One region of the Pseudalkalibacillus sp. R45 genome, then DNA from elsewhere that is predicted to be linked to it. Evidence: riboswitches for the same ligand, from Rfam matches in the RefSeq annotation. Region 1 holds a riboswitch; the other holds the start of a gene.
The links. Region 1 has a riboswitch for glycine ahead of ACTWQL_RS15970 (serine dehydratase beta chain). Riboswitches for the same ligand answer to the same signal wherever they lie in the genome.

Region 1 (11,896 bases):
AAAGCCTTGTTTTTCCCAAAACCGTTTTCCTGGTTTGTTTTTTTCTAAAATAGCCAGTCGGATCTCAGTGTGACCATAGCTTTTCAATTTCTCTTCTAAAAGCGCATAAGCCGAACTCGCTAAACCTGTTCCTTGAAAATCACTATGTACGACAAACAAACCGATCCAGGGGAAGCCATCCTTAGGATTCTCCGGTAAGTAATCGATAAGTCCGGTCATATCCTCCCCATATTGAACGATCCAACGCATCGATCCTAATTGTTCGCTTTCCTCATGCTCCTTTAAAACATCAGCATCATCCATTAAAGACTTATCAGTTGACCAGAGGTTAAACTGCGGGTTCGAGTTCATGATCTCCAGCTCGGTTTGGATCATGCTTTTATTATTCGGTATGAATTTAACCATTCTTCCCTCTCCTATTACTTTAGCTCCTTAAAAAATCTTCTTCGGCATTTGTATCCTTTTTTCCTTTAATCACCTTCACTTCGTCATCGATAAAATCCATTTCTTGAAGTCTATAACACGATCAAATTGTGGAGCGTTCGATGTACCAGTAATAATTAGAGGCGTTACAGAATCGGCTTTGTGCAATGATCCATGCCCACCACCACCGATGTGTGTCGGAGTGTGGGAATCGAAAAACTCGTACCCTGGTTCGGCATCCACGATGATGAATAGTCCTTCATGGGAATGCAGTGCACCAAAGAGTCTTGCCAGCCCATCCGGATAATCACCATAGTCAATCTTGCGTCCATTGTTTATTGTAAGATCCATTGCTGAGAAATCACCGTCCAACTCCCACGATTGACCATACTCATCTACATAATTGCTGCCAGGGGCGAAGGTCAGCATTTTATCCGAACCCGGAGCTATTACATGATTTTTCCTTTTATTTTTCCAGGCGATGAAGCCGATCCGCTCATCTTTTTTCAATTCAGTAACCACATCTTCTACGAGTACCCGCTCATCCTTTAGATAGATGTAGGCCATTCGCTCGTTTACTGCCAAAACGATCTGATCACGTTTCTCCAGGGGACTTCCGATTTCCCAGATGTGGTACTTTTTTAAAAGGGATCGCAGTTTAATGAGAGCATCTTGTTTGTCATCCTTTATCTTCGATTGAGCACTATCCCCGTACACCAGCCAGGTGACTTTTTCAATCGCTTCATCCCAACTATCATACAAATTCAGTATAGATTGTAACTGCTCATCGAACTTAGCGATGCCTTCGAGATCCATCGGCCCTTTCTCGTGTACAGATTGATCCATATCTGAAAAATATGCGAGTGTGAAAGCTGGGAGCTGGGCCTTTTTAATCAGATGCTCCACTTCTTTCGCCGAAAATTTATCATTGTAGCCCATCGCCTGCCAAGCATTGTTATTCAACCGGTTTTTTGGGTTATGGTATGAGACAGCACCTAACGATAATATAGGTGGACCTTTCACTGTAGTGTTTTGGGGAATCATATTAAAAATTTGTGCAACCTGAGGGATCTGCAGTACATGCTCTTTTTTTCCTCTGAAAACGAGCCCGTTGATGGATGCGGAATCTTTTTCATTGTTGGACAATTCCTCATATAGGGTTTGCGTGTCACCATTCAAATGGCTTTTATTCAAGTTGATCAATCCATCTTCAACAACCTGGTTGACGCCAAGCCGGTAAATCTCCCCTTTTCCGCTACCGTAATTGATCAAACGATTCTCCGCTTCATCAAACCAAACGAGTCCTGGCACCTCATGCTCATTCGGATGGGTTCCTGTCAAAAGTGTACTGTCAATAGTTACTGACATGGTCGGATAAGAGCTGATCACTTCAGATCGCAGCTGTCCTTTTTCGATCAAAAATTCCATTGCTGGCGCTTTGCCTTTTTCAATTGCTTGCTGTAAAGGTTTCTCCATCAACGAATCAACCAGTAAAAGCACGACTGGCTTGGAAGACGAACCACCTGAATTTTTCTCGAGGGCTTTTGGTGAAGTGGCAAACCCGAACACATATATGGAAAATACAATCAGTAAAATACTGATAATAAATAAGCTGCGTTTTACCATTAAACATTAACATCCCTTGTCAGTAATTTATTCTTAGGGTACCCAGATTGCTTTATCCTATTTTTCGCCTTTATGCTTATTACATGTAAAAATGGGATTGTTCTACTAACATGTTGGGGTCACGGAAGAACACAATAAGTAATGTCTTTCGTTCACTTGAGTAAGGGAGGTATTTACAAAATGAACAGAAGAAACATTCAATGGCTGCCTATCATCGCATCTGTAGGTATTGGAGCTGCTGCTTACAACATGATGTCAGGAAAACAAGGTGGCCAATTGCAAAACATGATTCCAGGAATGGGAACTATGGGTGGCATGGCTGCTGGTCAGTCTAACCAAACAACGAACCAAATGCAGTAACCTAAACGAAGTACTGACTTGAACCGGGTCAGTACTTTTTTTAGTGAACGTTAGGCAAACTTTAGTAATTTCGGGGCAACTTGAGCAATTCAGTAAAATAGACCCGCATCCTAACGTGCAAACCTAAACCTAAACGCGTCACCACCCCAATCTTTTATCCCCAGTACAACACTCACGCTTAAGCACTAATAGTAAAGCACATAAGCTCTTCTGACAGCCTTCGTCTTAGGCTTTTTGTGTTGATAAAAGGAAGAATTGCGCGCAATTCTTTCCATATTTGAATGGGTGGGAGTCATCTTGAGCAATTTCAAAGCCTTCTTTTACACCTACAAAAAAACCACCCGAAACGGCGGGCGGTTTTCAAGCAAGATGACATTCAAGTCCCATGGGTCCCCATTCAGACTCGAACACAAAGCCTGTCTCTGAATGGTAATCCAATGTCAATTCATCATCAAGATTCCGTTTTGTAAAATGATCGACGTAGAACTCGACCCCTTCTGATCGGATGACTGAATCACTCTTTCGTGAATCGTCTTCAATCAATTTGAATTTCATCATCGTTCCGCACCCACCCTGCATTTCAGCATCGATACGGAGAATTTTATCTGTTGCCAACTTCAGCTTTTTCAGTTCGTGAAGTGCCATTTCCGTTATTTTGAGGTTCATCATGATTTCCTCCTCCCAGTCGATTTACAAGACCGGTTTTTGAGAATAGCCGCTCTTTCACCTTCTGACCTGTCGGCGTGATCGCCAATCCTCCTAATGCTGTCTCTTTTAGAGGGCGTGGCATGTTCTTACCAATATCATACATCGTATCGATCACTTCGTCACATGGAATTCTACTTTCCACTCCAGCGAGTGCCATATCTGCTGAAGAAAATGCAATCGAGGTTCCGATGACATTCCGCTTGATGCATGGTACCTCAACCAACCCAGCGACAGGATCACAGACGAGCCCGAGCAAGGATTTCATCGCCATTGCTGTAGCATGAACCGCCTGCTTTGGTGATCCACCTTTTAATTCCACGATCGTACCTGCTGCCATCGCAGTTGCTGAGCCGACTTCCGCCTGGCAACCGCCTGCTGCACCGGAGATGAACGATCGGTTAGCTATGATATAACCGAGCATACTTGCTGTGAACAACCCCATGACCAGATCATCTAGCTCCATGTCGGTATTTTTATGAAGGGAAAATAACACACCTGGCAAAATCCCAGCAGCACCAGCTGTCGGGGTAGCAACAATCACACCCATGCGAGCATTACTTTCTGAAGTTGCCATTGAGCAAGCCATGGCATCACTAATGATCGAACCTGATAAAACGTCGCCCGCTTCAATATAGGCTTTCATTTTCACGGCATCACCGCCGGAAATTCCGCTCGGTGCTTCTGATGCGTCCTCTAACCCTTCTTCAACTGCATGCTGCATCTTCATCAATCGCTCTTTCATCATGTCGAAAATCTCTTGCTTCGATTTTCCCGATTTCACATGCTCCTGCTCGATCATCGCTTCAGCTATCGTCTTATTTTCACGTTCGCAAAAATCGAGCAGATCGGCTGTTGATTGGATATCCATACCGCTCATCTCCCTTTCATGCAACCTCTTCGTCCATACGTCGGACCATCTTTTTCAAATCGTCAAACGTGCTTACAGGTATATCTAATTCCCTGTAATTGTTGATCCTGAAAATTTCAGCAAGTCCTCCGCCTACAGACGCACCACCGATGACTATTTTCCGGGTTCCCAGTTGAACGGTCAGAATCGCGACATTCGGGTGATCGAACTCCTTGCAATTTTCCTCTAACACAAACTCATAGTTCAGATTGGCATCTGAGGCAAAATCATATGCATGTTTGATTCGAGTATCTTCTGTATCGAAGCCTAGCAAACCGCCAAGGATAGCTTTATCTGTACCATGTCCTTGATAAGTTTCCGCAAAAGAATCGAATAACTTGATTTCAACATGGTCCGGCACACCGCCTAAAAGTTCATAAGCCGCTCTGCCGATCCAAACCGCGCCTGCTGTATGTGAACTTGATGGACCAACCATGATCGGCCCGATTATATCAAAACAACTATTGTAGCCCATTGTAATGCCTCCTTCTCAAAGAGAGCTATTTTTTTACACAAAAAATAAAAAGGACAAAGAAGGTGATTTCACCCGCTCTGTCCTTTTTACCTGAGAGATTATTGGTTACCCCTTTGGTGGCTTTCGCGCTCTCCAGAGATGCGTCCGATCGCAGTTCGTTTACCTGAGAGATTTGTTCCATGGTTTTCTGGAACTTGCTCCTTCGGTGTCGGAATGTCCGACTCTCCCACGATCTTCATTCGCATATATTCATTTTATACCATTATGTCGGATTTCGACCCTATTTGTCAATCGTTTTAGAAACCGCTTACACTTACCAATGTGAAAAAGGAAAGTCGCCACGAATATCCAAATGCGACGTGGCTAATCTTTCCCGTGTTCTAACCAGTAATGATTTCTTCCTTCAACTCAATGTCTTTGATTTCAGCTTTCGGCATGAGTATTTCTTTTGCATTGAATTCTTTTAAAGGAGCCTGCTTTTTGATGCGATTAGGTGCATCCGGATTGGCCAAGGCGGTTGTACCAAGGCTGATAAAATCCGCTTGATCTTGATCAATCAGTTTCCGTGCTTTCTCCTGCTCTCCTAATCCCCCATTAGCTATGACCGGGAGACGACTGAATACTTTGGCTGCCTCAGCCAGCGTCTTCGTTCCAACTCCAAAGCCTGGTTCAGAACCATCTCTATCTGTAACGTGAATGTAGTCGAGGGTGGTTTCACCAAGCTTTGAAAAAATCGTAAATGCGTCTTTCTCACCATTCGGCCATTTATATTCCTGATCAGCCACTTTCCCTTGTGAGATTCGAATCCCCACCATAAAGTCATCTCCAACTGCTTGACGCACAACGTCGATGATTTCAAGCATGAATTGAAGTCGTTTTTCAAGGGAGCCACCGTATTGGTCCTGTCTATGGTTCAAATAATCGGTCAAGAATTGATCAAGTAAATAGCCATTGGCTCCGTGGATTTCGACACCATCAAATCCAGCCTCTTTGGCATAGATAGCTGCCTTTACAAAGGAATTCTTCACATTTTCAATTTCATCCAGCGTGAGTTCTTTCGGCTCTTTATACGGACCAGATCCACCGTAGAAAGGGAGCTGCTCTCCTTTTGGAGTGATTGATGAAGGAGCGACCGTTTCATTTGTAAAACGGTTCCCTTGTGCTTGACTCCCAGCATGCATGAGTTGTGCGATTATTTTAGACCCATGATGTTGAACTGTTTCAACAATAGATCGCCATGCCTCCATTTGTTTTTCGTTTGCGATCCCAGGTTGGTTGTGATAACCCTGGCTGTAAGATTCATCAAGATAAATCCCTTCTGTGATAATCGTACCGAAACCACCTCTTGCATATCGTTCATAATACTTTTCCATCCGATGATTTGCTAGTCCCTCGCCTTCCGCACTCACACGGGTCATCGGTGCTACCATATAACGGTTCTTTAATTCAACTTTACCTAGTTTTCCTGTATTAAATAGTGGATCCATCATTCATCCCTCTTTCTTTAATAAAGTGAGTAGATATACTTTTTTATCAGTTAACGTTACAGTAACAGGCGTTCTATACAGTATCAAACAATCCGCTCAATAAAGAAAACTTGGCACCACCAAGCTTTAGCACAGGCTGTACCTTAGTTGCGCTTATATTGAAGAAAGTATTTATACTTTCTTCAAATATAAAAAAAACACCCATCAAGGGTGTCATTATGTATGGCTGGGCTAGCTGGATTCGAACCAGCGCATGACGGAGTCAAAGTCCGTTGCCTTACCGCTTGGCTATAGCCCACTAATGTTGAACACATCTTCTATTATGATTATTATTTTAAAAAATATGCGGAAAAATTTCAAGATTTTACACGTGAATGATGGGCGTCGTCAAGGGCAAATTAACCTTGAGGTGATGATAGATGAAATTGGTCGATGAAATTTATAATACCTTCAAATACCATTTTTCAGCTGATGAAGAAGATATGTATCCAATCGTCTACGGACTGATGGAAGCCAAATCACGAGAAGAAATTTTCGAGCAACTAGAAGAACTGTCCAATGAAGAATTGAATGAAATGGTCACGCTATTTATACTAGAACAGCTACAGAGAAAATTAGCAGAAGAAGGCATCGGCCGTGTAACCCTTGGGCAGGATTACACAGACGATTTTATTCAATAACAAATTACTGTTATTGCTGGTATTCCTGTGCTGCTTTAAAATCTTTTTTGTACCTATCAAACAAAGAGGTCATCCCAACCCCAAATATCGCTGATGCAAATGATTGATAACCTTTTAAAAGCAAATCCACAATAAGGATTGTAAGCAAAAAACCTATAAACAGCGCATATAACCCGAACACATCTTTCGTCTGAATGAGCTTTCTCCATTCGTTGATCAGTTCAAAAAATAGAATAAGTCCGAGCATGACCCGTTCCAATAACAAGTCCTCAGGGTTGGGCATTCCGAAGGGAGTGACTAACCATTGTAACAAAAGTAAAAACAGGACGATGTTCCAGTTGATGTATTTATTGATATGATCCTACCTTCCTGATTATTTGATGTTTTCTTCGCGAACCAAACCATACCCCAGGGCATCAAGTGCTTGCTGTAAAGAAGTATAAATATTCAATTCCTGAAGATCGATACCCAAATTCACAGCTGTTATTGCAACCGCTGAGCGTATTCCAGTAATTAAAGCTTTGACACCAAGGAGTTTAAGCGTAGTGACCAGTTGGAAAATATGATGCGCAACCATCGTGTCAACAACAGCAACACCAGATAAATCGATGACCAGGCGCTCTAATTTCAACTCCTCGCAACGTTCCAACGCTTTTTCTTGTATGGATTTTGCACGATTTGTATCAATATCACCTATGAGCGGCAATACTGCTACACCTGAAAACAAAGGTACGACCGGTACGGAAAGTTCTATCAATGTATTTTGGTACCTGTTTGCGACTTCCAGGTTGTATTCTACATAACTTTTGCTGTATCCAAATACCGCCTGGTCCAATACAGGATCCAAGCTGTTCGCTACTTTAATGATCGTTTCCCCACTTAGCCTTTCTTGTTCTGCAATCTCCGCAATGTACATCCAAATCGCTTTTCGATAATAAAATGTATTTTGAAGAGCCTCAGTAATCGGTACCTCTTTCACGACAGCTTCTTTTCCTTTCTCGCTGCCCCAACTGATCGCTTCATTGAAATCAGCAGGATCACTTTTTTTCAAATTGGTACCGATCAATTCCACCAAACTCAATGCTCTCTCTTCCAAAGCATCCTTCATAAAGAATTCATTATCGGATTGAACAGCTTCCAATCGTAGCCTGACGATATCATCAGCAATCTTCTGTTTATTTTCTAGTATTTTTTCTGCTACAAACGTAACCCTGTCAGTCTCTTCGACTTGATTCATATCGTTCCTACCCCTTTATCAAATAATTTTCTACAATAGTTTTCTTCAAGAAAACCCAATAACCCTGCAAAAATTTTCAAGTGCCAGGCACCATTTCAAACCCCTTGGCACACAACACGTTCTGATTGGTGCCAGGCACCGAATTGGAGTGCTTGGGGCTCTAAGGGCTTCATTCGGTGCCTGGCACTTTTAACGTTTTTTTGCCGCTAAGATTAGGCATAGCGGTATCCGTTTGCGACGTTCATATTCTTCTAGTGAGCTGAACTGGTGCCGTTCAGGGGTCCCTTCTTTCAGATTTTCCAGCGAAAACCCTGATTGGAGTAATTCGTTGACATATTGTTCTGTGGTGCGATGATATTTCGTAACGGGTTGGTTGATCCATGGTTCTGTTCGTTCACCTTGGCTAAAATAATCATCCACAATCCAGTCTGTACGTTGTTTTCCGTCAGCGCTCTTCGTTGAAGCTGTTATAACAGGATGTTGTACACTGAACACAAAACTTCCCCCGTCTTTCAAACCATGATGGACTTTTCGAAAAAGCTCCGACACATCAGCGAGGTAATGGAAGACGAACCTTGAAACAACCAGATCATACGTGTTCGCTTCAATCTGTATTTCATTAAGATCAGCTCGCTCTAAGGTTGCTGTTGTATCCATTAAATTTCGTTCAGCCTCTTCAATCATCTTCTCTGATCCATCCACCCCATGATAGCTAGAAGCTCCTAAAGAAAGAAGATCTGCCCCGAACTGGCCATCGCCACAGCCAAACAAGAATGTTCGTACCGCCAACTTCCCTGATCAAGGACATCAATGCTGGACCTTCCAGCACATTATTTGGACTTTCTCCTCTATTTCGCCTTTTTTGAAATTGTACAAGAAATCCTGTTGATCATAATAGGAAGAGCCGCTCATACATTAATCCCCATTCACTTTTACATCGATTAAGAAAACACGCTCAGAAAATGCACCTCGTTTTTCAGCTTTGCTTTTCCGCACTGACTCCAATTCATCGACCGTGAAGCCACGTGCTTCTGTCAACGCATGAATGACTTCGATCAAATCAACTAATTCTTCAAGTACGTCTTCAGCATCTGCTGCCCCCTGATATTCCTTAAGTTCCTCAAACGCTTTTTCCTCTAGTGCTTTTATGTACGCCGTTTCATCCAAAATACGAGTCTGGTATGAATCCCCGCTCTTTTCAATCATTTCAGGAATCCGATCTCGAACCAATTTGTTATATACCGGCAAAGCCATCGCCCCTTCAGTTTTTTTACCTGCTCCAACTATTCCACTTCCATAAATGCACTACCCCATTCGCTGATGCAATGCTTTAATTCAAACCTTCGAAAGGATAGAAGACTTCAGTTCCATCTTCCAAAATCACACTCAGTTGTTGAGCCTTAAAACTAACCTCTTCACTCAGCATAGGGAGGTGCCAGTAAGAGGAATTAACATCGGTCCTGACGCTGAAGTCACCGTTTTGGAACCTGATCTGTTTGATTTTCATTGGATCAACATAACCATACAGAAATCCCTTATTGTTTATTGAGATCACACTGAAATTATCGATTCGAAAAATCGTATCCTCAGCACGATTCATGATAGCCGGGGCACTTGAACCATCCAATCCCCAACCAAGTATTCCTTTAGAATAGTGATCACCGTGAATCATTTGATCAGATTGATAAATCACTAAATGATCATTGGTGGAAATAGGAACAACGTCCAGGACATCCTTCCCCTCCAACACTTTTTCAATTGAAGAATTCTGAAAATACGTGTAACCCCAAAGGGCAAGTGAAACACCAAGGAAAATCCCGATTATTCGTATCACACGCTTATTCATCACCAGGAACCTTTCCTTTTCCTTCGATTATTTCCACCTCAATCGTCTTATCCCCATTTTCCTTTTCCTCCAATAAATCGAGAACTTGAACATCCTTCTTTCTGTTTTCCAACTTATCCTCAGAATAAGTCAGAATTTCTTCAAAATAGTCAGTGGACTTTCGGGTAGGTTTATAAAAACGGCTCCCTTTTCCATCTTTAAATTCAATGAAACCCATGCTTCCATCTTCTATAAGAGTCATTCCAAACCCATCAAATTCTTTACGAAGTCCATAATAGATTTTGATCGTTTTGAGTTCGAGTGTGTTACTCATCTTAAATATATCTGCTACTTCATTCTGTGTTGCTTGTTGAAAGCTTTTACCTTCCAATAGTTGATAGAAACGACTGATATCATCATGATCGTCCAGTCGAAAGCTTCCTTCTTCCAATAAGCTGATTGATACTTCTTCAATATCGCTTACATCGATTATATCTTCAAATTGCTGGGCTGCTCCTTGAGAACATGCAGCCAATAATGCCAGCACACAAACTAAAACTATGTATCTAAAAATAACCCCTCCTCCTTACCGCAGTTCTCGTTCCATGAATTTCAAATACCAGGGAAATTGTCGTCTGCCGAATGAAGTGTGGAATGGCAGCTCGATCGTCTCTTCTTGAGTACTCCACTGCATTTTCACCTTCAAAGTGCTCTGTGGACCTTGTTCAAATAGATCGTATAAGAACGGTTCAACTGATTTTTGTGGGAGTTGGACGTACACCTTGCCATCATGAAGGTCACTGGTTTCAGTCACATCTGTCCCTTCAACCGAATAGGTGAAGTTTTTTGGCGGATCATCGTTCTTAAAGTTGACTACCATGACAGATTGTGGATCTGTATACATATCTTCATTGTGAAAAGTGACGGCATAAAAGGTGATCTCCCAATTGTCACTTGGCTGTTCCGCATAGTGCTCTTCCTCACCTTTTTCAAACCCATACACCTGACCACCATAACCTTTCCCAAAGTGCAGGGTTACAGCGGGAAGCAAGATTGCTACAAGTAAAGCCGAAACAACCACACCGATTACACACCAAATCATTTTACGAGTCATGATTTCACTTCTATTAACTTCTGGAGTAGTTTCATATGCATTTTAGCTTGATCGAGGATAGAAAACTTACCTTGCTTACATTTGGAGAGGATATCATCCCGTTCACTTAAGGCCATTTGATGAAGAGTAAGATTTATTGTCCCCATTTCCAGTGCATAGTCAAGTTCATGGTCATCTTTAAGAATGATTTCACCCGAAGGTAATACGACAATATCGAGGAATAGATCATCCATCCAAGGTACACCATTTTCATCCAGTCCAACTTCAGAGCAAATATCGATATACCATTGTATGATTTTGCCATCTACATCAAACATAGTCGTCACTGAATGATGCATGTAATCTGGAAACTGCTGAAGCCAACTATATCCTTGGTCCACAATACAAAGCTCCTGTTCGCCATACTGTACATTTAACGGTTCTTTTATCTCATCCATTTTCAATAAAGTTATGTATCCTTTAAACGATTCCGTATCAAGATAGTTTTGAGCGTAGCGTCTTTTTGTGATTCTCTCCCAATCTTTACGGTCCCCGGATTTCCTCTTCAGCAAAACCCCTCCTCCTTTTATGCTACTTTGTCTTATTCTGATAGACTGCCTGATTTCTTAATACTGAAAACTGGTAAACCGAGATTACAAGACAGATTAAACTCAAGAACCATAGCAGTACCGAGGTTCCAATTAATAATGAATTTTCCCCAGAAGCCATAACAAGTGAATAATCTGTTGCCAATACTTTTGATAAAAAGAATATGGCAGCATAGTTCAAACAGATATGGATTAGAATCCAGACAAACGCGGATCGTTGTTGCTTATCTTTAAACATCATAAATAAGATAACTGAAAATATTGCAGCTAGACTCACTTTCAATAATCCAAAAACCACTGCTTCTAATGGCACCTCTCACCCACCCCTTTTCTATATTGTACCATTTATTGGTTTGTTCCTCAGAAATTTTCCAATTCTATGCCTCTTCCCTAACACCTTTCAACGAACTATGATAATATTTTCCTAGAGGAGGGATTTTTTATGAAAACGTTTGAGGAAAAGTTGG
Region 2 (11,896 bases), on a different contig from region 1:
CAGTAAACCTCTCCCTCCCTGCACACACCCTCTATTTAATTACGTTTCTAGAATTCATCCCAGTCCTCATCTATTTGACTCTCACATTGTTCATTCTGCTGTTTGTTATTCTCCATTTTCGCTTCAAACATAAAAGCGCCCATGACAAAATCTGTTTCTGGTTACGGTTTCCTTTCGTGCGAGAGGTTTTGAAGATTGTTTTGACACAATATTTTTCATTTCAAATCGGTCATTTGTTGAAAGGTGGATTGTCGTTGACAAATGCGCTTCAACTGTTTGAACAACAGAGCTTTTCGATCTTTTTCCAGGAAGAAGGTACCATCCTTAAAGCCGATTTGAGGAAAGGAAAATCTTTAAGTGAAGCCTTTGAGGAAAAACCTTACTTTTTACCAGAGCTCGCCCAGGTCACATTCTTTGGCCAGTCTAATGGAAAATTAGGTGAAGAATTGGTGCTCTATAGTGAAATGTTACTTGAGAATGCTGAGGAACGGCTGAGAGGATTGTTAACGCTCATTCAGCCTGTCATGTTTGCAGTGATCGGATCGATTGTATTGATTCTTTTCCTGTCAGTGATGATTCCTGTTTTTCAACTCTTTCAATCACTTTGAATAAGAAGGGAGAAATACCATGGGTGATCAGAGTTCGTATGAAAATGGATTTACATTGATCGAAATGTTGATTGTCATTCTCATCATTTCGATTCTGTTGTTGATTGCAGTTCCGAATATGACTAAGAACAATGATGTCGTAAAAGATAAAAGTTGTGAGGCTACCGTTCAATTGGTACAGAGCCAGGTGGCAGCTTATCAAGTCGAACATGATAACTTGCCCGAAAATCTTGAACAACTGACCGATTATATTGATTCAGATGAAATAAAATGTCCAGGAGATTCAGAGGTCTTAAATTATGATTCAGAAACCGGAAAAGTCAGCAGACCATAATGAAAAAGGTTATACGATGATCGAGCTTATGATGGTTCTTTCGATACTTGTTGTCATGACTGGTGTAGTTGTCATCAATATGATTCCGATGAAGGATAGCAGGGAGATTAAACAGTTCATCCAACTGCTGACGTCTGATCTGCATTACGCTCAACAATATGCTTTAACAGAACAAATCAAAGTACAGATCAAATTCAATAATGCAAGTAAACAATACACCCTGGAAACAGACTCCAGGAATAAGGAAAAAATCAAGACCATCCAGTTTCCTGAAGGTGTTTATTTTGAAGAATTGACTTCAAGTTTGGAACTGGAATATGGGGTGAATGGGACGATCCAAAAAGGAGGAACGATGTTGTTACGTACCAAAAAAGAAACCTATAAGATCGTCTTTCTTCTCGGAAAGGGCCGTTTTTATATTGAAAAGTTGTAGTGGTTTCACCCTTATTGATGCCATGCTTGGTATGAGTATATTTATGTTTACCGTATTTTGGATTACCCCTCATCTTACCGGTATATATTCAGAAAGGATTACTATCAAACAAGAGGAGTTTGCAATTGAAAAATGCCATACTTTACTACAGGATTGGAAAATAGGGAAGTCAGAGCCAGAAGAAAGGTTACTAGAAGTGAATGGGATAGAATATAACGTCACCACTAACAGATTGGAATCAGACCATATTGAAATTTGTTTAGATTGGATTGGAGCGAATGGACGAGCAAAGTCAATTTGTGGCAAAGCATGAAGGTGGTTATACACTCTTGGAAATGATTATATCTTTAACTATTTTTCTCACATTGGCAGCGTTGACTCCGTTGATGTTTTCTGCGATATTTTCTACAAGTGGACGACCTCTTAATCATCAGGAAATCAGTTTGTTTTTTGAACAGGCCGATAAAGAGTTGCAAGGAACAATCAGTGTTGAAAAGCGTTGGGATCGGTTATATTTGATGCAGCCTGATGGAAAGGAAATATCCTATGAGAAATATGGTGATCGCATTGTCCGGAAGGTAAATGGGGCTGGTTTTGAAGTCATCTTACAGGACATCCAGCGTTTTCGAGCGGAGCATGATCAGTATTCTGTGGAACTGATTGTCCAGGCTCATGAACGTTCATTCACACATAAAGCGATTCTCATTCAACCCTACCTCAATCAATGGAGGACACCATGAAAGAGGAAGGGGGTTACATGACTGCTTTCTCTATCATCATCTCTCTCATCCTTCTATCGGTAACGATGTATAATATCAAAATCTTGGATAGTGAAAGACAGTTTCATGAAAAACGTCTCATTTGGTTTAAAGCTGATGTTACATTAGAATTAGCAAGAGATGAAGTTTTCAACAACCTTCTGTCCGGAAACATCCAGGCAGACGATGAAGGTTCCCTTAGCTTCCCATATGGAATAGTGGATTACAAAGTCACCCAAATGCCGGATGACATTTATGCAGTCCGTTTTGATCTACAGTTGAACGAAAGTGGAAGAAAGACAGGTTTATTGTATTATAATTATGTTAACCAAGAAGTTGTACAATGGATGGTGGTATAGTGAAAGCAATCTATTTAACAGGATTCATGGCAGCAGGAAAAACTTCAGTAGGAAAAGAATTAGCACAAAAGATGAATGTTCAGGTCATTGATTTGGATAACTATATTGAAGAGAAATTGGCTTGGGCGATTCCTTCCATTTTTGAACGAAAAGGAGAAGTCTATTTTCGAGATGAAGAGCAGCGTGCACTTCAAGAATTACCTACATCTGATGTGATCATTACTACAGGTGGGGGAGCGGTTGTAAGGAAAGAAAATCGCACTCATATGAAGAAGCATGGATATGTCATCTATTTAGAAGCGGAAGTCGACACGATTTATGAGAGGCTTTCACAGCTAGATGATCGCCCCCTCGCAAAAGGGAAAACGAAAAATGAAATTCAACAGTTGGCTGAGAAAAGACAACCTTATTATGAGGACGCTGATTTAATGATTCAAACAGATGGAAAGTCTGTCGACCAGATTGCAGAAGAAATTGTTGCATGGATAAAAACACTCTAAATTGTCTAAAATGAGTAATAAAAACGGGTGATTTCGGTGTCGACGAATGATTTCGTAAAATTCCTGACGCAACAATTTGTACGGTATGTAGATCAACCCAAGAAAGACCGGGTAGAGCAGAGAAAAACACGTAAAGAACATAAACCGCCACGTTCCGTTAAATGGTTCGGTTTATTACCGATGGCGATTACAATGTTCATAAAACGAAAATGAAAAAAATGAGGGATCGGCCATCTTGGTCGCTCCCTCATTTTCATTGGCTGTGTTCGCAAACTTTGTTGCTCTTGAAAGTCGTTGATTTCCGCTCCAGGATGTTCGCTTTCCTCGGGGCGTGCGGTGAGCCCATTCGTCGCTTTGCGACATTGAATGGTCTCACCTGTCCCGCTGATCCCGTAGGAGTCTCGCACCTTGCTCTCCAATCAACTTGCAAAAGGTGTTTTTTAAAAAATGACTCAAAAGCAACAATCTTTAAAAAAGAGCTTTTGCATTTAACTTATTTGCAAGCTACTACCGCTTTTGCTGAAAGAGCTCTAATTCATCATTGTACTATTAGACAGATAGAACATGCCGCCGTTGATGATTTGTACGACTGCTTTAGGTTCATAAAGGTCTTTCAGCGCTTGTTTCTCCAAATGATAGCTTTCCGGGAGTTCCTCAGCATCCTGATAAAAGTGATCCAACAGTTCTTCATCTTCCTTCCACCGTTTTCTGGCTTCAATTGACCATTGTGGATCATCGGATTCAATGACGTGGTCGATGTATTGTTCGATTCTTTTGATGCCGCTGACAGGTTTGACCAAGGAACTCATCGTGTAACAATAGTCCGGAATTTTCGGGGTCAAAGGTTTAGATTCCAATAAGCCCTGAAATTCACTCACCATCATCCCATTGATCAGATTTAAACCGATCGAATGGAGAAAATCCTTCTTCCGATCACATTGATACGAGACCTTTATATTCAAGCCTAGCCACGGAACCAGTGGGACATACGAACTTTCATTCTGCTGGACGTTCTCGAAAAGCCGGATATATGAGCCGAGCTGACGAGTCGATTGGAAAATCTGGTGCAGCCTCGGCGACCCGAAGTGAATGAATTCACCTTCCGTATCATCTTCTGTTTGTTCCGTCTTCAACATCAGTTTCATCGGATTCGGATCTGCCCCTGTCAACTCTTGATAATGCCAATAAAAAGGGCGGTTCATCAATAGCTTATCCAGTTCAATCGTTAGCTGTACATGAAGCAGATGGTTGTCTCGGCGTTCAAGGATCTCACATTCATTTGCTGTGAAATAACGATCCAAAAATTCATGAATGTCCTTCTGAAGCATAAGCATCCCCCTCATCATTGGAATAGGTCAATAATGATGTCAAATTGTCCATTTTGATCTTGATTTCACCATCTGTGTCGGATTCACAAAAGATATCACGTATGTGTTGCTCAATGTTCTTCATACCCACACGAGAGAGGATTTCATCCAAATCTCCGATCACATTTTCAAATAGATTGATTTTTTCATATAAAAGTCTAAGGATATGTTCTTCAATTGTATTTTCAGTTGCAAAATTGTAAATGTAGACATCATGTTCTTGACCGATCCTGTGTATACGTCCGATCCGTTGCTCGATCCGCATCGGGTTCCATGGCAAGTCGTAGTTGATGATATGCTGGCAAAATTGCAGATTGATCCCTTCACCACCTGCTTCAGTCGCAATCAAGACCTTAGCATGGTTTCTAAAAAGATGCGTCATCCAATCCTTTTTGTTCCGTTTAAATCCTCCCCGGAATGGAACAGAACTGATGCCATGCTGTTGGAGGTACCATTGTAAATATAGTTGTGTTGCTCGGTATTCTGTAAATATGATTACTTTATCATCAATGGACTGGATGATCTCGAGTGCTTTCTCGGCTTTCGAATTGCGATCAACATTCTCGATTTCATGCATCAATGAGATCGCGGTCTGTCTAGCATTTTCACTGATCCCCTCTTTTTCGGACATCGCCTTCAATGTGAGGAAAACCGCTTCACGACTGCTGCAGACTTCCCTCTGCAAGGTGATTGTGGAAAACGCATGTTGTTGTTCATATGCTGTATTCGCTCGAGCTTCAGTGATGGATTCATAGAGTTTACGCTCGGTCGGTGAAAGTGTTATAGGTACCGTTTTGACAAAACGTTTCGGCCATTTCAAGCCAGTATCTTCCCGTCTGTTCCGTACCATGACTTTATTGATCAGCTGCTTGAGTTTTACCTCATTTTGAACATCGTATTTTCCGGATCTGTATGCTTCATCAAAATACTCTTCATTACCGAGGTGGCCCGGTTTCAATAATGAAACAAGATTGAAAACTTCTTCAATACGGTTCTGAATCGGTGTGGCAGTCAAAAGAAGACAATATTTCTTTTTTAAGTGTTGGACGAATTCATAGTTTTTCGTCTTCTTATTTTTCAGCTTATGTGCTTCATCTATGATGATAAGATCATAGTCCTGATCCAAAACGATTTCACGATGCGGGCTTCTCTTTGCAGTATCGATCGAGGAGACGACTACATCATATTGTTCCCACACATACGATTTCTTTTGCGGGACAGCAGGAATGAGAAACTTCGTATTCAATTCATGTGTCCATTGCAGAACGAGTGAAGCTGGGACAAGAATCAAAATTTTCTTCGCTAACCCGCGAATCATGTATTCTTTCGTGATCAATCCTGCTTCAATCGTCTTCCCTAGACCGACCTCATCTGCCAGGATTCCTTTTCCATTCATATCTTCAATGACTTTTCGTGCAACCTCCAATTGATGAGGAAGTATTTGGACATGCGGAATATGCTTCGGCGCTTGCAGCCCAAGAAAATCATCGATAACTAAACTTTTTTCCGCTTCTAAAGCAAGTTTATAAAGCTCCCAATTTGCCCATGGACCATCTTCGTCCAAGCGTTTAAGGAAATCTGTACTCCAGGATTGATCATGCTCGATATTAAAAGTCATACACGAAAACCCTTTCTGTTAAATTAGGTTGATTATCGAACGAATCATAGTTCTTTTGTATGTAATGTTCGTTTATATTGAAAATAGAACGCTTTCATGGAAAAGATAATTGCGATTATACGTTCTTCGATGATAAGATATAACTAGATTCATACTTAGTATGAACAAGCGAACCCAGAAATATAATAGCTGTTATCGATTTCGTCTTTATAGAGTGTGAATTTCTTAAGTTCAATCACATATTTGCGAGTGAGAACAAGGGGAGAGTCTACCTTTAAGGTAGCGCCGAAGGAGCAAGCTTATCGTGAATCTCTCAGGCAAACGGACTCTTGTTTGACGCAGCTCTGGAGAGTGCTTCAATTGCGAAGCCACCAAAGGGGAAAGTCGTGGAACGTTCTTCTGCGATCAAACTTTCAGGTACGAGGACAGAGAGGGCTTGTTAAAAAGTCTTCTTTGTCCTCTCTTTTTTTCATTTAAAGAAAGTATAAATGCTTCCTTCAATATAAGCGCACAAGCTGGTGGCTTCGGAAGCAATACTCCGCACGAAGGAAAAGCGATTGCTTTTTCGAGGAACTAAGGCTCAGCCAACGCTTAGGCTTGGCTAAGCCAAGTTTTCTTTAAGGGGAAGCGTGATTTTTAACAGGTCTTAAAGGTATGACTTATTGAACAAACGAGCAAAGACATACACGATCAGCTGAAAATTTAAAATTGAAGGAGAGATGCTCATGTCATCCCTACAGCGAACACCATTGTTTGAGCTGTATAAAGAATATGGAGCGAAAGTAATCGATTTCGGTGGATGGGAATTGCCTGTCCAGTTCTCAAGTATCAAGGAAGAACACGCAGCAGTACGGACTAAAGCCGGGTTGTTTGATGTCTCCCATATGGGTGAAATCACAGTTAAGGGTGAGGTCGCTGAAGGTTTTCTACAATATGTAATGACCAATGATGTTTCGAAGTTGAAAGAAGGCGGCGCTCAATATACCGCAATGTGCTACGAAGATGGCGGGACAGTTGATGATCTTCTTGTATATAAGCGTGGGAAAAATGATTTCCTTTTAGTCGTTAATGCTGCAAACATTGAAAAAGACTATGACTGGCTTGTGAACAACCAGAAAGGGAATGTTGAAATTCAGAACATTTCGAATGAAGTTGCTCAATTAGCATTACAAGGACCACTGGCAGAGGAAGTACTACAGAAGCTTACAGAATATGATTTATCTCAAATTGGTTTCTTCAAGTTTACGGAAGACGTGGAAATCGACGGTACGAAAGCATTGGTATCCCGCACAGGCTACACAGGTGAAGATGGTTTTGAAATCTATTGTGACAGTGAAGATGCTGCCAAGCTATGGAAAACCATTTTAGAAGCAGGTAAAGAAGCTGGGGTTCTTCCAATCGGACTTGGTGCACGTGATACTTTACGATTTGAAGCTAGGCTTGCTTTATATGGTCAAGAGCTGACAGCTGAGATTTCACCATTGGAAGCAGGGATCGGTTTCGCAGTCAAGCTGAAAAAAGAAGCTGATTTCATCGGTAAAGATGCGTTGATCAAGCAAAAAGAAGATGGACTTAAACGGAAATTGGTCGGAATCGAAATGATAGATAAAGGGATTCCACGAACACATTATGACGTTTTCAAAAATGATGAAAAGATCGGCGAAGTCACCACTGGTACGCAATCTCCTACACTAGGTAAGAACCTTGGGTTGGCTTTGATCGATTCGAAGTACACAGAACTTGGAACAGAAGTCGAAGTCCAAGTCCGTAAACGACGCTTGAAAGCAGAAGTCGTAAAAGCACCTTTCTATAAACGTTAATCAAGAGGGGGAATAAAAGGTGAAATTTCGTTACCTACCAATGACAGAGCAAGACGAAAAGGAAATGTTAGCAGAAATCGGAATTGATTCGATTGATGAACTGTTTAATGATATCCCTGAAAATGTACGGTTCAAAGGCGACTTGAACATCTCAGAGGCAATCCCGGAAAACGATTTGATGAAGAAGATGTCTGGATTAGCTGGAAAGAACGTAAATACAAAGGACTATGCTTCCTTCCTTGGAGCAGGAGTGTATGATCACTATATCCCATCGATCGTCAATCACGTGATCTCGCGTTCTGAATTCTATACGGCTTACACACCGTATCAACCTGAAATCTCACAAGGGGAACTTCAAGCAATCTTTGAATTCCAGACGATGATTTGCGAGTTGACCGGAATGGAAGTTGCCAACTCTTCGATGTACGATGGACAAACAGCCCTGGCAGAAGCAGCTTTCTTGAGTGCTGCTCATACGCGTAAAAAGAAGGTTGTCGTTTCGAAAAGTGTCCATCCTGAAGCATTGAGTGTTCTTCATACGTATGCGAAAGGGCCGAACCTTGAAGTAGTGGAAGTAGAAGCAACGAATGGAACAACGGATTTGGAAGCATTAAAAGGTGTTGTTGATGGAGATACAGCTTGTGTCATCGTCCAATATCCGAACTTTTACGGCCAAATCGAGCCTTTGAAGGAAATTGAAGAAATCGTTCATCAAGAAAAAGCAATGTTCGTTGTATCCAGTAACCCGCTATCCTTGGGCGCACTTAAGCCGCCTGGAAAACTTGGCGCAGATATCGTCATTGGTGACGCTCAGCCATTCGGTATTCCAGCTGCATTCGGTGGACCGCACTGTGGTTATTTTGCGACCACAAAGAAATTGATGCGTAAAGTGCCAGGACGTCTAATCGGCCAAACGACCGATGAAGAAGGTCAACGCGGTTTCGTTCTTACACTGCAAGCTCGTGAACAGCATATCCGTCGTGACAAAGCGACATCCAATATCTGTTCGAACCAGGCTTTGAACGCGCTTGCTGCCTCGGTTGCAATGACAGCTTTAGGTAAAAAAGGAATCAAGGAAATCGCTGTACAGAACCTTCAAAAAGCTCATTATGCAAAGAAAAAGCTTGAAGAAGCGGGTATGGATGTCCGTTTTAAAGGTGCCTTTTTCAACGAGCTTGTCGTAAAAGTCTCCAAACCGGTCAAAGAAGTAAACAAAGCGCTTTTGGAAAAAGGATTTGTCGGTGGTTACGATCTCGGACAATATTACCCGGATCTTGATCAGCATATGTTGATCGCTGTAACGGAACAGCGCACGAAAGAAGAAATCGATGCCTTTGTAAAAGAATTGGGGGGAGTCCAATGAGCAACAAAAAAAACCAAGCACTCATTTTTGAATTGTCTAAACCAGGACGGGTAGGTTATAGCTTATCTGAATTAGACGTGCCTGAAACTCCCATTGAAGAAATGATTGATTCTGAATATCTCCGTGATGAAGAGCCGGAACTGCCTGAAGTATCTGAACTTCAAATCATGCGCCATTACACCGCATTATCGAAACGTAATCATGGTGTGGATTCTGGATTCTATCCACTTGGATCTTGTACGATGAAATATAATCCGAAAATTAATGAGGATGTAGCTCGTTTTCCTGGATTTGCTCACATCCACCCTTATCAGGATGAAGACACGGTACAGGGTGCGATGGAAATGCTTTATGACCTGCAAACTTCACTTGAAGAGATTACAGGAATGGATGAAGTCACGCTTCAACCAGCAGCCGGTGCTCATGGAGAATGGACAGGCTTGATGATGATCCGTGCTTATCATGAACAGAATGGGGATCATCAACGTACGAAAGTCATTGTTCCAGATTCAGCACATGGAACAAACCCAGCTTCTGCTACGGTTGCAGGTTTTGAGGCTGTAACGGTCAAGTCAGATGAAAACGGTCTAGTCGACCTGGAAGACTTAAAGCGTGTGGTCGGCGAGGATACAGCAGCCCTAATGCTGACGAATCCGAATACGCTTGGTCTTTTTGAAGAGCACATTCTAGATATGGCACGTATTGTCCATGAAGCAGGCGGAAAGTTATATTATGATGGTGCGAATATGAATGCGATCATGGGCAGAACACGTCCAGGCGACATGGGCTTTGACGTTGTTCACTTGAACCTTCATAAGACGTTCACCGGCCCACACGGCGGTGGCGGCCCTGGTTCAGGTCCAGTCGGTGTAAAGGAAGATTTATTTCCATTCTTGCCGAAACCGATATTAGCGAAAACTGATGAAGGCTATGTATTTGATTACAACCGTCCAGACTCGATCGGACGCGTGAAGCCATTCTACGGAAACTTCGGCATCAATGTTCGTGCCTATACGTACATTCTGACGATGGGACGCGAAGGATTGAAGAAGGTCAGCGATTATGCTGTATTGAATGCGAATTACATGATGCGCAAACTTGCGCCGCATTTCGTCCTTCCATATGAACAGCATTGTAAACATGAATTCGTCATTTCCGGTAAGCGTCAGAAGAAGCTTGGTGTGCGGACGTTGGATATGGCGAAACGTCTCCTGGACTTCGGTTATCACCCGCCGACCATCTATTTCCCTCTTAATGTAGAGGAATGTATGATGATCGAGCCGACAGAAACCGAATCAAAGGAAACGTTGGATGAGTTCATCGATGCGATGATCCAAATTGCGAAAGAAGCTGAAGAATCTCCTGAGGTCGTGCAACAAGCGCCTCATAACACAGTCATCAAACGTATGGACGAAACAACCGCTGCACGTAAACCCATCCTACGATACGAAAAACAATAATGAAAAAGGAACAGGCCTTCTCCGGTATGGTCGGAGCGGTCTGTTCCTTTTCTATTTCAAAATTTAAACTTATTCCGGCCGATGCAGAAGGTAAACCGGCGGAATAAGAGCATAATCCGGCCGCTTTTGATCGGTATCCGGCCAAAGGTTACTTTTTACACCTTTGTGCAACCAAGAACTAGGAAAAGGAAAGGGGCTGTCCTAAAAGATTTAGGACAGCCCCTTAACCAATTCTATCTTTTCAATTCTATTTTCCTTTTTTCACTTTACCGTTCCATTTTTTGAATCCGCCTTTAAGGTTATAAAGATCCTTGATTCCTTTTTTCCTTAAAACAGTTGCAGCCCGGACGGTACGCATTCCGCTTTCGCAGTACATGTAGACAGGCTGATCATTACGGATTTCTTTATGACGCATACGGAGCTGTGACAACGGAATATTTCTCGCTCCGAGAATATGTCCATTTTCATATTCTTTCTGTTCACGAACATCGACCAGCTGAGCTTTACGATATCCGCTGCGAAATTCTTCTTCAGTCAACGTCTTCAAATGTCTGCGTTGATATAGTCCAGCGACGATCATATATACGATGATGGCTGCTGGAAGTGCCCAAAAAATCCATTCCATTTCAATCTTCCCCCTAGAAACTTTCTACCATTCTCTAAAATGATACCATGTCCATTATATACAGGAATTTTCTTATTCGCAAAACTAAGTTTTTAAAATTCAATGAATTGTATGTGCTCATAGGTTTCTGTTAAACTATGAAAGGTAAAAATGTATGATGAATGCATAAAGAAAGAGGCGTACATAAAATGAAGGAACAATGGTATTTTATCGATTCTGGTGCATGCTCACCAGCTTATAATATGGCGTTGGATGAAGCGCTGCTAGATTGGCATAGTAAAGATGAAATTCCACCGGTAGTTAGATTCTATGAGTGGAATCCTGCAACGCTTTCTGTCGGTTATTTTCAAAAGGTCGAAAAGGAAATCAAGCTTGATGCCGTTCAAAAGCACGGCTATGGGTTTGTTCGAAGACCGACTGGAGGGCGAGCTGTACTGCATGATAAAGAGTTGACTTACAGTGTCATCGTGTCAGAAGAACATCCTAAAATGCCGCAATCGGTAACAGAAGCTTACAGGGTCATTTCTGAAGGGATTTTAGGTGGATTCCGGAACCTGGGTCTTGAAGCATATTTTTCGGTACCAAAGACAGAAGAGGAAAAAGCAGGACTGAAAAATCCGCGCTCAGCAGTCTGTTTCGATGCGCCATCCT

Region 2: another riboswitch for glycine. It lies ahead of gcvT (glycine cleavage system aminomethyltransferase GcvT); the one in region 1 lies ahead of ACTWQL_RS15970 (serine dehydratase beta chain).

The regions. Positions count from the first base shown of each region.
Region 1 covers NZ_JBQQCL010000009.1:96,975-108,870, reverse strand. Annotated here, with positions in the region: gene ACTWQL_RS15995 (GNAT family N-acetyltransferase) at 1-405, opposite strand, end outside; gene ACTWQL_RS15990 (alkaline phosphatase family protein) at 481-2,049, opposite strand; gene ACTWQL_RS15985 (hypothetical protein) at 2,230-2,409, shown strand; gene ACTWQL_RS15980 (iron-sulfur cluster biosynthesis family protein) at 2,770-3,078, opposite strand; gene sdaAA (L-serine ammonia-lyase, iron-sulfur-dependent, subunit alpha) at 3,011-3,985, opposite strand; gene ACTWQL_RS15970 (serine dehydratase beta chain) at 4,002-4,499, opposite strand; glycine riboswitch at 4,567-4,640, opposite strand; glycine riboswitch at 4,641-4,738, opposite strand; gene ACTWQL_RS15965 (oxidoreductase) at 4,880-5,986, opposite strand; tRNA gene ACTWQL_RS15960 (tRNA-Gln) at 6,210-6,284, opposite strand; gene ACTWQL_RS15955 (DUF6154 family protein) at 6,406-6,666, shown strand; gene ACTWQL_RS15950 (hypothetical protein) at 6,677-6,979, opposite strand; gene ACTWQL_RS15945 (STAS domain-containing protein) at 7,040-7,903, opposite strand; gene ACTWQL_RS15940 (class I SAM-dependent DNA methyltransferase) at 8,093-8,692, opposite strand; gene ACTWQL_RS15935 (nucleoside triphosphate pyrophosphohydrolase) at 8,819-9,151, opposite strand; gene ACTWQL_RS15930 (hypothetical protein) at 9,234-9,752, opposite strand; gene ACTWQL_RS15925 (hypothetical protein) at 9,742-10,275, opposite strand; gene ACTWQL_RS15920 (hypothetical protein) at 10,315-10,842, opposite strand; gene ACTWQL_RS15915 (DUF402 domain-containing protein) at 10,839-11,393, opposite strand; gene ACTWQL_RS15910 (hypothetical protein) at 11,413-11,742, opposite strand; gene ACTWQL_RS15905 (aminopeptidase) at 11,872-11,896, shown strand, end outside.
Region 2 covers NZ_JBQQCL010000007.1:58,400-70,295, forward strand. Annotated here, with positions in the region: gene comGB (competence type IV pilus assembly protein ComGB) at 1-608, shown strand, start outside; gene comGC (competence type IV pilus major pilin ComGC) at 628-942, shown strand; gene comGD (competence type IV pilus minor pilin ComGD) at 908-1,375, shown strand; gene ACTWQL_RS13485 (hypothetical protein) at 1,407-1,688, shown strand; gene comGF (competence type IV pilus minor pilin ComGF) at 1,654-2,115, shown strand; gene comGG (competence type IV pilus minor pilin ComGG) at 2,112-2,492, shown strand; gene ACTWQL_RS13500 (shikimate kinase) at 2,477-2,992, shown strand; gene ACTWQL_RS13505 (YqzE family protein) at 3,029-3,205, shown strand; gene ACTWQL_RS13510 (YqhG family protein) at 3,523-4,320, opposite strand; gene ACTWQL_RS13515 (DEAD/DEAH box helicase) at 4,298-5,977, opposite strand; glycine riboswitch at 6,227-6,316, shown strand; gene gcvT (glycine cleavage system aminomethyltransferase GcvT) at 6,703-7,797, shown strand; gene gcvPA (aminomethyl-transferring glycine dehydrogenase subunit GcvPA) at 7,817-9,160, shown strand; gene gcvPB (aminomethyl-transferring glycine dehydrogenase subunit GcvPB) at 9,157-10,620, shown strand; gene ACTWQL_RS13535 (rhodanese-like domain-containing protein) at 10,868-11,245, opposite strand; gene ACTWQL_RS13540 (lipoate--protein ligase family protein) at 11,434-11,896, shown strand, end outside.